One region of the Nocardia tengchongensis genome, then DNA from elsewhere that is predicted to be linked to it. Evidence: riboswitches for the same ligand, from Rfam matches in the RefSeq annotation. Region 1 holds a riboswitch; the other holds the start of a gene.

Region 1 (7,437 bases):
CCTTGCCGTACCAGACGCCCACCACGCCGTCGTGGGTCGGCGTGCCCGCCGGGAGATCGGCTTGGCTGCCCCACACCGCGGTGGCGGCGAGCTCCTCGTTGAAGCCCGGCACGAAGGCGATGTCGTGTTCGGTCAGCACGGTCGGCATGCCCAGCAGCATCTTGTCGACCCCGCCCAGCGGGCTGCCCTGATACCCGGACACGAAGGTCGCGACCCGGTGGCCGGCGCGCATATCGCGCACATGCTGTTCCACCAGCAGCCGGGCGATGGCCTGTACGCCGGTGAGGAGGACCGGACCCGCACCCGACCGGTAACGGTCGGCGAGGTCGTAGGGCGTAGCCGGTTCGGCCTGTGGTGCAGGCGCGCAGGCAACGTCGGTCATGAACAGTCACCACACTCTCTACAGCCCAGATTGTGAGCTGCAACGAAGGGACCAAGCGATCGGTGCTGCGAAATCTGCCGTGATGTGTGATCTGTGTCAACAGTCGTGCGAAAAGTTGATCAGACTGCTCAAAAGTGATCTGGAGCACTCTGATGTGCGCAGCATTCTGGTCAGTCGGCGCCCGGATGGCTGGTCAGCTGTTCGACGAGCGGCAGCGACCGGTATTCGATCGGCGTCGCCAGGGCGAGCATGGTCTCGGTGTGCTTGACCCCCGCGATGGCGTGCACACGCTGGATGACGCCGAGCAGATCCGGCTGCGACCGCGCGGCCACCCGCACCAGCAGATCCCCGCGTCCGGTGGTGGCGTGTACCTCGAGCACGTTCGGGAACGCCCGCAACGCCTCGACGATGTCGTTCATCTTGTTCTGGTCCAGTTCGATGCCCAGGAAGGCGTGCACCGCGAACCCGATGACCTCGAGATCCACGTCCGGCGGATACCCGCGCACCACCCCGGCCGCCTCCAGCCGTTTCATCCGGGCTTGGACGGTGTTCCGGGCGATCCCCAGCCGCTGCGCCAATTCCAGAATCGGCACCCGCGGATCGGCCGCCAACTCCCTGAGCAGCGCGGAGTCGAGACCGTCGATCTTGATGCTCATGCCGCATTCTCGCACAGCGGTTCTCGATAACACCGCTGCTCACGTGCCCGATGATGAGGGCGTGACACGTGCGCGGGGAGACATCATGAAGACCAGGTCAGCGGCTCTGCTCGCGATGGCCGCCGCCGTCATGGCGGTGACCACCGGGTGCAATCCGGGGACATCGACGGGTCCGGCACCGACCACCGCGAGCCCGGTGGCGACCAGCGTGGGGAGCCCGGCCACGTCGAACGCCGGGAGTCCGGCGACGACGAGTCCCGGCGCCGCGCCGCAACAGCAGGGCGGCGCGCCCGCGGGGAGCGGACACGGGCTGTGCTTCGACATCAACTCCGAGCTGGCCCACGCCGCCATCGCCAAGCTGAACCCGCCGCCGGTGGGTGGGTGGCAGGCCGGTGAGGCCGGGGACGTGGCGCTCGCCTCGGGCTGCGACGGCGTGCTGTCGTGGATGACGGTGAACTCCAACACCAATCACCCGTACACGCACGTGCTGTTCTTCACCGGCGGCACCTACCTGGGTACGGCGACCGCCGACCCGTACATGTACACGCAGGTCACCGGCAAGACGCGGAACTCGCTGTCGCTGACCTACCGCTGGCTCAACGGAAGCGACCCGATGTGCTGCCCGCAGGGCGGTCCCAGCGTCGTCACCTTCACCCTCGATGGCACCAAGGTCACGGCGAACGGCCAGTTCCCGCCGCACGCCTGAGGCGGTTCAGGCCAGTTCGTGCGCGGTCGCGCGCAACGTCCACGCCGGGCCGCGGTGATGCAGGGTGGTGGCGCTCAGTGGCGGAATGTCGATGCGCCAGAACGACTCCGGGGGAGCGTTCAGGGTGCGCAGGACCGCGGCCCGCACGATCGCGGGATGCGTCACCGCCACGATCCGGTCGCCGCTGCCCGCCAGTGCGTGCAGCCAGTCGCCGACCCGGTCGAGTAGATCGGTGATCGATTCACCGCCGTGGTCGCGGTAGGCCGGGTCGGTGAGCCAGCCCATGAGCTGCTCGGGCGCGAGCTCGTCCATGGACTTCCCGGCCCAACCGCCGTGGTCCAGGTCGCGCAACGCCAATTCCGGCGCGCCGGTGAAACCCAGCGCGCGGCAGGTCTGTTCGGCCCGGACCTCCGGTGCGTGCAGCACCGTCTCGGGCGCGGGGCCGGGCAGGCCGCCCGCCTTCTCGACCGACCGCGACCCGAGCGGGTTCAGCGGTTCGTCGGCCGGAAAACGGGCGCCCTGCACGGCATCGGTGATCGCGTGCGTCACCAGGGTGAGGCGGGTGACCGCGCTCATGCCGCCTGCGCGGTCTCGGTCGCGCGGTCGCCGAGCAGGCGCGGCGCGAGCCAGGCGAAGCCGACACCGATGACCACCCACACGATGAGCTGGGCGGCGATCGAGTACAGCCGGAAGTAGTACAGGTCGTCGGCCGGGAACCCCGGGAAGACGATCGTGCCGGACGGATCCTTCAGCGGCTGCGGCGTTTCGGTGGCGAAGTCGCCGTATTCCTTGTTGGCCGAGAGCTGTCCGAGCGACGGCAGCACCGCCATCACGACACCCATCACCAGCACGAAGCCGGCCGAGGCCGCCACGCCGGCGGTCCAGACATCCAGGCGCGCCGTGAGTTTGCGGCCCAGCCAGATCGCGGCGCACAGCGCGACCACGCCGATCGCGATCATGCCCAGATACAGGGCGGTGCGGGGCCCGGTGGTCTCGTGGTGCCCGATCGACGGCGGATTGGCCGGATACTTCAGGAACGGGACCAGGTCCAGCACCAGGAACATGCCGCCCGACGCCAGCAGTGCCAGATTCCGCGGCGAGATCTTGCCCGCCCTGCGCAGCGCCAGGAAGTAGACCACCGCGAACAGCGCGCCCAGGGCGGCACCGAACACGATCATGCCGAAGCCGAAGCCCACGTTCTGCTGCTGCGCGCGGGTGAAGAGCTCGACCCCGTGGTCCATGTCCATCGGCTTGCCGGCGGCCTTGTCGAGCGCCATCTGCGCGTCGTCACGGCCCTCTTCGTAGGCGATGGCTCGATCGATGATCGGCTCGGACAGGATCCGGGCGAAGACGAACGCCAGCGATCCGCCGAGGGCGCCCAGCAGGACACCTCGGCCGATGATTCGCTTTTCCATTGTGGTTACTCGATTCCCGGTGCTAGTGGCAGGGGAAACCGAGGAAATGCCGGCCGTCGTGCACGAACTCGTGCACGTGCATGTCGCTGCCGAAGACCGACACCGCACCCTGATCGATGCCGATGAAGTACAGGGCCAGCAGCGCCAGCAGCGTGGTGCCGACCAGCCACAGGGCCGTGGTCGGGATCGCGAGCGCGCCGCTGCCGAGACCGGAGCGAGGAGCGAAAGAGGTAGCCACGAAGGACTCCTTTGAGTCTGGGGGATTTCGCGTCCCCGTTGCCGATCGAACCGACGATGTGAGGGTCTGACTCGCATCCTGTCTCTCACCGAGACCGGCTGCTCACAGTGGCGCGACCGTTCCGGCATTGCACCGGATTCCTCATGGCATCGTCGATCAACCATACGAAAGCGCATCGCCGCTGGTCAATCCGCATGCTCCGGGTCGCCCACCTGTTGGGACGACGGCGCGTGCGCCGTCAGCACGGTGTCATTGGGCTATATTCGCCAACGCAACTGGTTCGCCGGAGGTGGAGTCGAGGAGCCCCTGACCCATTCGACGGCGTCGAAGCCCGCCCCGCGTTCACGCGCCGGCCGGGTGAGAGGGAACCCGGTGAGAATCCGGGACTGTCCCGCAGCGGTGAATGGGAACGAACGCTGTCATCAGCACTGGGCGCAGGCCTGGGAAGCGACGGCCGGTAGGTCCGGCCTCGGTCACGTACCGGGGCCGACCCGAATTTCGGGTCGATGCCCATGAGTCCGAAGACCTGCCCGTCGTGCCGGATACGCCGTATCCGGCGGTCGTCGCCTCGTGGATTGGGCGCTACGCCGATCGGATCCGGGCACGGTAGCTGCCCCATGGGCTCCGTCAGCGTGCGCTCGTAATGGGCGGCGGTCATCGACTGCTGACCACGGAGTTCATCAATGCCGAACCCTGAGAACACCTTCACCGCCACGGTGCTGGGCCTGCCCCGCATCGGCCCGAACCGGGAACTGAAACGCGCCGTCGAGGCGTACTGGGCGGGGCGGATCGACGCCGCCGCACTGCACGGCCTCTCCGGGGGCCTGCGCGCCGCGCAACTCACCGCGGTGCGTGCCGCCGGACTGGATTCGATTCCGGTGGGCACCTTCTCCTACTACGACCAGGTGCTCGACACCGCCGTGTTGCTGGGCGCGCTGCCCGAGCGGGTGCACGGCATCGCCGACGAGCTGGACCGCTACTTCGCGGCCGCGCGCGGCACCGCCGAGGTCGCGCCGCTCGAGATGACCAAGTGGTTCGACACCAACTACCACTATCTGGTGCCCGAGCTGTCGGCCGCGACGGAGTTCTCCCTGCATCCGGGCAAGCCGCTGGCGGAACTGGAAGAAGCTCTGGCACTGGGTATTCCGGCCCGACCGGTGATCATCGGCCCGATCACCTTCCTGAAACTGGCCAAGTCGGTGGACGGCAGTGAGCTGCTCGATCGCCTGCCGGATCTGCTGCCGCTGTACGAGCGGCTGCTGGGCCTGCTGGCCGCGGCGGGCGCGCGCTGGGTGCAGATCGACGAGCCGGCACTGGTCGCAGATCTGACGGAAACCGAACTGGCGCTGGTGCATTCGACGTATCAGCGGCTGGCCTCCGGGTCGGGGCGACCGGATCTGCTGGTGGCCGGCTACTTCGGCCGGTTGGGTCCGGTGCTGCCGGTGCTGGCGGCCACCGGGGTCGAGGGCATCGCCGTCGACCTGGTCGCGGACGGTGGCGCCGATGTGGCCGCGGCGCAGGAGCTTTCCGGAACGCTCCTGGTCGCGGGCGTCGTCGACGGCTACAACGTGTGGCGCACCGATCCCGATCGGGCGCTGACCGGGCTGGCCGCTCTCGCCGCCGGCGGCGCGCCCGTGGCGGTGTCGAGTTCCTGCTCGCTGCTGCATGTGCCCTACAGCCTCGCCGCCGAGCCCGACCTGGAGCCGCGCCTGCGGTCCTGGCTGGCGTTCGGAGCCGAGAAGATCGCCGAGATCCGGCTGCTGGCCACCGTCCTGCATGAGGGGCAGGACGCGGCCGCCGAGCAGCTGGAGATCGCGCGAACGGCCGTGCTGGACAGGCGGTCCGACGCCCGGCTGTGCGATCCGACGGTCCGGGCCCGGCTGGCCGGGCTCGATGCCGCCGACGGACGCCGGGCGCCCGCGGACGAGCGGCGGCGGTTGCAGCAGGAACGTCTGCACCTGCCGCCGCTGCCGACCACGACCATCGGCTCCTACCCGCAGACCGGCCGCATCCGGGTGGCGCGCGCCGCCTTGCGCCGCGCCGAGATCGATCGGGCCGAGTACGACACCCGCATGCGCGCCGAGATCGCCGAAGTCATTGCGCTGCAAGAGGAGATCGGCCTGGATGTGCTGGTGCACGGCGAGCCCGAGCGCAACGACATGGTGCAGTACTTCGCCGAGCAGCTGGACGGATTCGCCGCCACCGCGAACGGGTGGGTGCAGTCCTACGGCACCCGCTGCGTCCGCCCGCCGATCCTGTTCGGCGACGTGACCCGCCCGGCGGCCATGACCGTCGACTGGATCACCTACGCGCAGTCGCTGACCGGCAAGCCGGTCAAGGGCATGCTCACCGGGCCGGTCACCATCCTGGCGTGGTCGTACGTGCGTGACGACCAGCCGCTCGCCGACACCGCGCGCCAGATCGCGCTGGCCATCCGGGACGAGACGGTCGACCTGGAAGCCGCCGGGATCGCCATCATCCAGGTGGACGAGCCGGCGCTGCGGGAACTGCTGCCGCTGCGCCGCGCCGATCAGCCCGGGTACCTGGAGTGGGCGGTGGCGGCGTTCCGGCTGGCCACCTCAGGCGTCGCCGACACCACCCAGATCCACACCCACCTGTGCTATTCGGAGTTCGGTGAGATCATCGGCGCCATCGCGGGATTGGACGCCGACGTCACCTCGATCGAGGCGGCCCGCTCGCACATGGAGGTACTCGACGACCTCAACGCGGCGGGCTTCGACCTGGGCGTGGGACCGGGCGTGTACGACATCCACTCGCCGCGGGTGCCCAGCACCGAGGAGATCGGGACCTCGCTCGCGCTGGCACTGAAAGCGGTTCCGGCCGAACGGCTCTGGGTCAACCCGGACTGCGGGCTCAAGACCCGCGGCGCCGCCGAGGTGACCGAGTCGCTGCGCAACCTGGTGGCCGCCGCACGGGCGCTGCGCTGACCGAACGCCGGGGCGTTCCGCCGCGCGGAGCACCCCGGCATCCGGCTACGTGATCGGCGCGTACGGGATGGTCAGGGAACTGTTGTCGTCCACCCGGATCGGGCGGCCCAGCTGCGGGAAGGCGCGCTGGGCGCAGTCGGTGCGCTCGCACACCTTGCAGCCCGCGCCGATCGGCACCGCCGTGCGCGGGTCGTCGACGGGCAGGCCGTGCGAGTAGACCAGCTTGTCCGCGTAGGTCAGGTCGCAGCCCAGTCCGATGGCGAAATCCCGGGTGGGGGACAGGTATCCGGGCGTCTTCTCGTCGGTGGTGCGCGCCAGCCACAGATAGTTGCGGCCGTCGGGCATCCGGGCGATCTGGGTGCGGATGCTGCCCGGTGTGGAGAACGCGTCGTGCACCACCCACAGCGGGCAGCTGCCCCCGACCCGGGAGAAGTGGAACGCGGTGGCGGACTGGCGTTTCGAGATGTTCCCGGCGCGATCGGTGCGCACGAAGAAGAACGGCACCCCGCGCTTGCCCGGACGCTGCAACGTGGACAGGCGGTGGCAGACCGTCTCGAACCCGACCTCGAAGGTGGCGGCCAGCAATTCGATGTCGTAACGCAGCGATTCGGCCGCGTCCCAGAATCGGGTGTAGGGCAGGATCAGCGCGCCGGCGAAGTAATTGGCCAGCCCGATGCGCAGCAAGCCGCGTGAATTCTCGGGCATGGCGTCGGTCGCGTCGATCAGGTCGGCGATCACCTCCGCCTGGGTGAGAAAGGCCAGCTGCGTGGCCAATTGGAACGCCCGCTGACCCGCGGTGAGCCGGCGCGCCAGGGTCAGCACCCGGCTGTCGGCGTCGAAAACCCGTTTCGGGCCCGGATGGCTGGGATCGTCGGTGCGGATGAGGACCGCGATGCCGTGCTGTTCGCGCAGCAGGCGGGTCAGCTGCAGGTCGAGCCCGCCCAGGCTCAGGCCGTTCCGGTCGAAGAGCTGCTCGGCCGCGGTGTCCAGTTCGGGGATGTGGTTGCGCCGGTCGTAGAAGTAGTCGCGGACATCCTCGTAGGGCATGGCGACCGCGGATTCGCCCGGGGCGCCGTCGATTCCGGCGGAGAC
Region 2 (7,437 bases), on a different contig from region 1:
TACAGCAAAGGCAGCGAAGCGATGGTCTCCCCCGTGGGCGAGACGATGTCGACCGCGCCGCCCGCGAGTTCGAAATGACCCCCGGCGAGCGTGGTGGTGACCGCGCCGCGATCCTGGGCCAGCGCGATCGAATAGTCGACACCCCGGTCGTTGCCGCTGATTCCCGGCGCCGCGACGGCGGGTTCACCGTGTGCGGTCACCGTGGCGATGGCCAGGGCCGCGATGGAAAACAAAGTGGTAGTGGCGATTCTGGCGATTCTCATGATGGTTCCCTGCGATCGAAGTGCCGATTCACCCCAGGGCCGAGCGGACGGGTCCGCACGAATACGCCGGCACACCGCAATTCGGTGATGCCTGCGCGACAGCGCGGCGAATCGGAGAATTCCACATAGAATTTTCAGACCCCGCAACGCTTTTGGAACGTCGGCGGGTGTTCCGGTGCTCCCCGACGTATCAGGGCCTCCCCCGAGTACGAGTCCGGAACGATTCTCATGGTCCTCTCAGAGTTCGGGACGCGGAAGACCGAGGTGCCGGGGTTGTCCGCCCTTGTCCTGTGTGTCACCCCGGCACGCCGCACCGATCCTACGGACCGGTCGAAATCGATTACTCCAGTTCGCCTTCGGTCTCCAGATACACCTGCCGCAGCCGATCCAGCGTCTCGCGTTCGGGCTGTTCCCAGAGCTTCCGCTCCGCCGCCTCCAGCAAACGCTCCGCGATACCGTGCAGCGCCCACGGATTCGACTGCTCCATGAACTTGCGGTTGGTCTCGTCGAAAACGTAGGACTCGGCCAGCTTTTCGTACATCCAGTCGGCGACCACATTCGTGGTGGCGTCGTAGCCGAACAGATAGTCGACGGTGGCGGCCATTTCGAAGGCGCCCTTGTAGCCGTGCCGGCGCATCGCCTCGAGCCAGCGCGGATTCACCACGCGCGCCCGGAACACCCGGGTGGTCTCCTCCGACAGCGTGCGGGTGCGGACCGCGTCCGGACGGGTGCTGTCACCGATGTAGGCCTCGGGGTTGGCGCCGGTGAACGCGCGCACCGCGGCCACCATGCCGCCGTGGTACTGGAAGTAGTCGTCGGAGTCGGCGATATCGTGTTCGCGGGTGTCGGTGTTCTTGGCCGCCACCGCGATTCGCCGGTAGGCGGTGCGCATGTCGTCGGCCGCGGGCGCGCCGTCCAGGTCGCGGCCGTAGGCGAAACCGCCCCACGCGGTGTACACCTGCGCCAGATCGTCGTCGGTGCGCCAGCTCTTGGAGTCGATGAGCTGCAGCAGTCCCGCCCCGTAGGTGCCCGGCTTGGAACCGAAAATCCTGGTGGTGGCGCGACGTTCGTCACCGTGCTCGGCCAGGTCGGCCTGGGCGTGGGCGCGCACGTAGTTCGATTCGGCGGGCTCGTCGAGTCCGGCGGCGAGACGCACGGCGTCGTCGAGCAGGGCCAGCACATGCGGGAAGGCGTCGCGGAAGAATCCGCTGATCCGTACGGTCACGTCGATACGCGGACGACCCAGCTCCGCGAGCGGGATCGCTTCCAGGCGGGTGACGCGGCGACTGGCCTCGTCCCACACCGGCCGCACGCCCAGCAGCGCGAACACCTCGGCGATGTCGTCGCCGGAGGTCCGCATGGCGGAGGTGCCCCACACCGACAGACCCACCGAACGCGGATACTCGCCGTGGTCGGCCAGATACCGAGCCAGTAGCGAATCCGCCATGGCCTGACCGGTTTCCCAGGCCAGGCGCGACGGTACCGCCTTGGGATCGACCGAGTAGAAGTTGCGCCCGGTGGGCAGCACGTTGATCAGGCCGCGCAGCGGCGAGCCGCTGGGACCTGCCGGAATGAAGCCGCCGTTGAGGGCGTGCAGGATGCGGGCGATCTCGACGCCGGTCTGCCGCAGTCGCGGCACCACCTCGGTCGCGGCGAAGCCCAGCACGCGGCGCGTCTCGTCGAGTCGCGCGGCCACGTCGGTGAGGCCGGCCGCCGCGGCGAGTTCCCCGCCGAACACGGCGTCGGTCACCGCGTCGATGGAGTCGGCGGCCCAGTCGACTTCCTGCATGGCCGAGACCAATTCGCGCGCCAGCTCTTCGAAGGCGTCCACCCGGTCGCGCTTCTCGTCACCGGATTCGCTGAGCCCCAGCGCTTCTCGCAGACCCGGGACATTGACCTCGCCGCCCCACAGCTGCCGGGCGCGCAGCATGGCCAGCACCAGGTCCACCTCGGCCTCCCCCGCCGGGGCCTGGCCGAGGATGTGCAGGCCGTCGCGGATCTGCACGTCCTTGATCTCGCACAGCCAGCCGTCGACATGCAGCAGCATGTCGTCGAAGACGTCTTCCTCGGGCCGCTCGGTCAGCCCGAGATCGTGGTCCATCTTGGCCGCGCGCATCAGCGTCCAGATCTGCTGGCGGATGGCGGGCAGCTTGCCCGGATCCAGCGCGGAGATATTGGCGTGCTCGTCGAGCAACTGCTCGAGCCGCGAGATGTCGCCGTAGGTCTCGGCGCGCGCCATGGGCGGGATCAGGTGGTCGACCAGGGTGGCGTGGGCGCGGCGCTTGGCCTGGGTGCCCTCGCCCGGGTCGTTGACCAGGAACGGGTAGATCAGCGGCAGATCGCCCAGGGCGGCGTCGGTGCCGCAGGACGCCGACATGCCGAGCGTCTTGCCGGGCAGCCACTCCAGGTTGCCGTGCTTGCCCAGGTGCACCACGGCGTCGGCGGCGAAACCCTCCGGCGCGGCCAGCCAGCGGTAGGCGGCCAGATAGTGGTGGCTCGGCGGCAGATCGGGGTCATGGTAGATGGCGACGGGGTTCTCACCGAAGCCGCGCGGCGGCTGCACGATCAGCACCACATTGCCGAAACGCAGGGCGGCAATGACGATTTCGCCCTTCGGGTCCGCGGAGCGGTCGACGTAGAGTTCGCCCGGCGGCGGCCCCCACGCCTCGATCACGGCTTCGCGCAGGTCCTCGGGCAGCGTATCGAACCACTGGGTGTAGAGGTCGGCGCCGATGCGAATCGGGTTGCCCTCCAACTGTTCCTGGCTCAGCCAGTCGGGGTCCTGCCCGCCGGCCGCGATGAGCGCGTGGATCAGGGCGTCGCCGTCGGCGGTCTCGAGGCCGGGGATCTCCCCGCGCGCGCCGAGATCGTATCCGGCCTCACGCATCTCGGTCAGCAGCCGGATGGCGCTGGCCGGGGTGTCGAGGCCGACGGCGTTGCCGATGCGCGCGTGCTTGGTCGGGTACGCCGACAGCACGATCGCGATCTTCTTCTGCTCGGCCGGAATGTGGCGCAGTCGCGCGTAGCGCACCGCGATCCCCGCCACGCGGGCCGCGCGCTCGGCGTCGGGCACATACGACGACAGCCCGTCGGCGTCGAACTCCTTGAACGAGAACGGAACCGTGATGATGCGCCCGTCGAACTCCGGCACCGCCACCTGGGTGGCGACATCCAGCGGGGACAGGCCGTCGTCATTGGCCTCCCACTGCTCGCGGCCGCTGGTCAGGCACAGGCCCTGCAGGATCGGCACATCCAGGTCGGCGAGCGCGCCCACATCCCAGGCCTCGTCGTCGCCACCGGCCGAGGCGGTCGCGGGCTTGGTGCCACCCGCCGCCAGCACCGTCACCACGAGGGCGTCGGCGGTACCCAGCGTGGCCAGCAGTTCCGGTTCCGCGGTGCGCAGCGAGGCGCAGTAGATCGGCAGCGCCCGCGCGCCCTTGTCCTCGACCGCCGCACACAGGGCATCGATGTAGGCGGTATTGCCCGCCAGGTGCTGGGCCCGGTAGTAGACGACCGCCACGGTCGGCGCGTCCGCCGCGACCGGACGCGCCTCGCGCTCCAGTTCGCCCCAGCTCGGCATCTCCACCGGCGGCTCGAAACCGTGCCCGGTGAGGAGCACCGTGTCGGACAGGAAGTTGTGCAGCTGCAGCAGGTTTCGCGGACCGCCCGCGGCCAGGTAGTTGTGGGCGTCGGCGGCCACGCCGCCCGGCACCGTGGAGCACTCCATGAGCTCGGCGTCGGGCGCGATCTCGCCGCCCAGTGCGACCAGCGGAATTCCGCTGGCGCGCACCGTCTCCAGTCCGTCCTCCCAGGCGCGCTTGCCGCCCAGCACGCGCACGATCACCAGCTCGGCGCCGTCGAGCAGGCCCGGCAGGTCCTCCGGCAGCAGGCGGGCCGGATTGGCCAGCCGGTAGCCGGCGTCGCTGGCGCGCGCGCTCAGCAGATCGGTGTCGGAGGTGGACAGCAGCAGAATCACAGGTTCGGCCTTCCTAGGGTGACGCGCCCAGCACGGTTCGGCGCCCGCCGGGAAGGTCTGACTGTCACAGTGGCGCGACCGCACCGGAATTGCACCGGCTTTCTTCCGTTCGACGAGCTCGCCGATGCTATCGCGCCGCGTTCGCCGGACCGGTATCGCGCCCGGATCACCGGGCCGCGCACCGATCACAGTGCGGCAAAGCCTGGCTCATCCCCTCAGAGAACCGACTGGTCGGCGCGTACGCTGCCGGTATGCCACTCACTCCAGGATGGGTCAGGCGGAACCGCTTTGCTGCCTGGTCGGGATACTTTTGCGTACTGGTTGCCTTCGCAACGCTGGCCATGGCACTCACCGCCGCCGGCTCCGGTCACTCGCGGCTGGCACTCATCGCCGGCGTCGTCTGCGCGGCGACCATCCTGTTCGGCCTCACGGTCATGACCACCACCGTCCACCGTGACCACGCCGACCACCACAACGTCCCCAGCCTCCTCAACGACACCTGGGAAGTCAGTCCCGCCTTCGCCCGCCGCCGCGGCGCCCCCGCGGCCATCGAACCCCGCCAGGCCGGCTGAACCGGCCTGGCCGAATCGACCGATCCGACAACGAGATTCCGGGGCTCCCCCGGCCCCGGATTTCTTTCGGCTTCTTTCCGCCATGCCCACGACACATAGTTAGATTGCAATATCTACAGATTCAGATAGACGTGAACTGGGTTCGACGCCTGGGCAGCTCGTGCCCGGCCGCGCCGACCTCCGTACGCTGGGAGGCGTCATGACGCGAACCGATCCCGATTCCTGCCCGGGCGTGCTGCGCCTGCACGAAGCAGCCGATGGTCCCCTCGCCCGCATCCGGGTGCCCGGCGGACTCCTGTCCCCCACCCAGCTTGAGGCCCTCGCCGGCGCGGCCGCCGACCTCAGCGACGGGAACATCGAACTCACCTCGCGCGGAAACATCCAGTTCCGGCAGGTGCGCGACGCGGCCGCCCTTACCGAACGGCTCACCGACGCCGGGCTGCTGCCCAGCGCCACCCACGAACGGGTGCGCAACATCATCGCCTCGCCGCTGTCCGGACGCGTCGGCGGCTGGTCCAACGTGCATCCCCTGGTCGCCGCCCTCGACGCGGGCCTGCGCGCGCGACCACGCCTGGCGGAACTGCCGGGCCGGGTGCTGTTCACCCTCGACGACGGCCGCGGCGACGTCAGCGGCCTCGGCGGCGACATCGGCGTGCACGCCCTCGGCGAACACACCTACGCACTCCTGTTGGCGGGCAAGGACTCCGGCCTGCGCCTGCCCGCCGATACCGCGGTGGACCTCATGCTCGCCGCGGCCGACGGCTTCCTCGACCTGCGTGACGGGCACTGGCGACTGCACGAGATCCCCGAGGGCACCGCCCGGCTCACCGACCGGCTCCGCACCGGCCACCCCGGCCTCGACATCGCCGCCGACCTCCTGGAACCGCCTGTCCACCAGGATGTTCCGATCGGCTGGATGACCCAGGCCGACGACCGGGTCACCCTCGGCGCGGGCGTCCGCCTCGGTTCCCTGCCCGCCCGCACCGCCGAATTCCTCGCAGCCGTCGAGCGCCCGGTGTTCGTGACCCCCTGGCGCAGCCTCGTCATCACCGATCTCGACGAGTGGGCCGCCGAACAGGTGGTCCGCGTGCTGGCCCCCATGGGCCTGATCTTCGACGCCGCTTCCCCGTGGCTCCAGGTCAGCGCCTGCGCGGGCATGCCCGGCTGCGCCAAGTCCCTGACCGACGTCCGCGCCGATGTCGCCGAGGCCGTCGACTCCGGTCGCGTCCTCCCCACCGGCGCACCGGGATTCGCGCGCGAGGGCCTCGACGCCGCCGACGTGGTGGTCGCGGGCCGGCAGCACTGGTCGGGCTGCGACCGCCGCTGCGGCCGCCCGAAGGGCGCGGTCACCGACGTCGTCGCCACCACCGACGGCTACCGCATCGTCCCCGCCGGCTAGGGAGTCGCGGTCGAACTCCCGGAGCCGATGGGGTAGTTGCTGAGGTCGAGGCTGCCGCCCCCGCCGCAACCATCGAGTTTTGGCTGCGCGACGGGGGTAGTCCCCGCGGGCGCGGGTTCGACCTGCACCGTGGCCGGACCGTTCTCCCAGTCGCCCTGTTTGGTGGACAGGACGTGGGTTCCGGTACTGGTCGGCACCCAGTACACCCACGCGTAGTCGTCCGAGACCGGGTCGCGGAAGACCTTGGCGAGAGTGCTGCCCAGGCAGGCGGAGTTGTCATAGAAGTTCACGCGGGGTGTTTGGCCCACCGCATCGGCGTGCAGGACGTAGCGCACACCGACAGAGATATGCGCCGGCACGTACCCGCTGTCGTCCAACACCCATACACCCTGAAAGGTGCTGCTGGGGGCGGACGTCCCGACCGGCGCGGTGACCGTGGCAATCGTCGCCGCCAGCGCCATTGTCGTTGCGACCCAGCCGATTCGGCGAACCGCTTCCCGTGTCATATCCACTCCCTGATCATGATCGTCCCGACGTCCGCCGGACGCTGAACGCTAGCCCGGCAATATCTGACATACAGACGTTTCGAAGAGATCGGGAGGCCCCCACTTCTCGGGGGGCGAGCCAGGAACGGCGTGGTGAAGTCAGACCGTGACTTCGACGATGTCGAGGATGCGGAAGCGGTCGCCGGACCCTCGGCGGGTGCGGCGTGCAGGCCTCGGGGTCGCTGGTGCAGAGTGGATGGGGCAGGGCGGCACCAGCGCAGGCGGGAGGCGGTCATGACCATCGCGAAGCTCAGCGATCAAGAGATCGGGGCGATGTCCGACGAGGAGCGCCGCGAGCTGATCCGGCGATTACAACCACCGCCGGAGCGGGTCCTGCCCCGCCCTGAAGTGGTGCGGGTGCATCGGCGAGTCCGGCTCACGCTCATGATCGGCGGATGCCTGGGCCTGATTCCGTGGATCGTGTATCTCGGGTTCTCACTGCCGACCGAATACCACGCCCGCAACTGGTCGCTGGCCTGGATCGGTTTCGACATCGTACTGGTGCTGATGATGGCGGCCACCGCCTACCTCGGCTGGAAGCGGCGCGTGGTGCTGCTGCTCCCGGCCTTCGGCACCGGCCTGCTCCTGCTGGTGGACGCCTGGTTCGACATCGTCACCGCCGATGCCAGCGACGTGTGGATCTCGCTGGGCACGGCGCTGATCGGCGAGATCCCGTTGGCCG

Evidence for each region. A riboswitch is a leader RNA that binds a small molecule or an ion and turns the genes downstream of it on or off. The one in region 1 is predicted to bind cobalamin.
Region 2: linked by a shared signal. The riboswitch ahead of cobN (cobaltochelatase subunit CobN) and the one ahead of ACYVKL_RS32690 (CbtB domain-containing protein) in region 1 are both predicted to bind cobalamin.

What each region holds. Positions count from the first base shown of each region.
Region 1 covers NZ_BAAGUM010000017.1:361,234-368,670, forward strand. Annotated here, with positions in the region: gene ACYVKL_RS32665 (indolepyruvate ferredoxin oxidoreductase family protein) at 1-382, opposite strand, end outside; gene ACYVKL_RS32670 (Lrp/AsnC family transcriptional regulator) at 553-1,038, opposite strand; gene ACYVKL_RS32675 (LppP/LprE family lipoprotein) at 1,124-1,744, shown strand; gene ACYVKL_RS32680 (histidine phosphatase family protein) at 1,751-2,320, opposite strand; gene ACYVKL_RS32685 (CbtA family protein) at 2,317-3,159, opposite strand; gene ACYVKL_RS32690 (CbtB domain-containing protein) at 3,182-3,397, opposite strand; cobalamin riboswitch at 3,438-3,590, opposite strand; cobalamin riboswitch at 3,736-3,945, shown strand; gene metE (5-methyltetrahydropteroyltriglutamate--homocysteine S-methyltransferase) at 4,081-6,345, shown strand; gene ACYVKL_RS32700 (short-chain fatty acyl-CoA regulator family protein) at 6,391-7,437, opposite strand, start outside.
Region 2 covers NZ_BAAGUM010000015.1:469,134-476,570, reverse strand. Annotated here, with positions in the region: gene ACYVKL_RS28780 (DUF8020 domain-containing protein) at 1-263, opposite strand, end outside; gene cobN (cobaltochelatase subunit CobN) at 604-4,239, opposite strand; adenosylcobalamin-variant (AdoCbl-variant) riboswitch at 4,284-4,355, opposite strand; gene ACYVKL_RS28770 (hypothetical protein) at 4,581-4,811, shown strand; gene cobG (precorrin-3B synthase) at 5,011-6,210, shown strand; gene ACYVKL_RS28760 (hypothetical protein) at 6,207-6,716, opposite strand; gene ACYVKL_RS28755 (hypothetical protein) at 6,990-7,437, shown strand, end outside.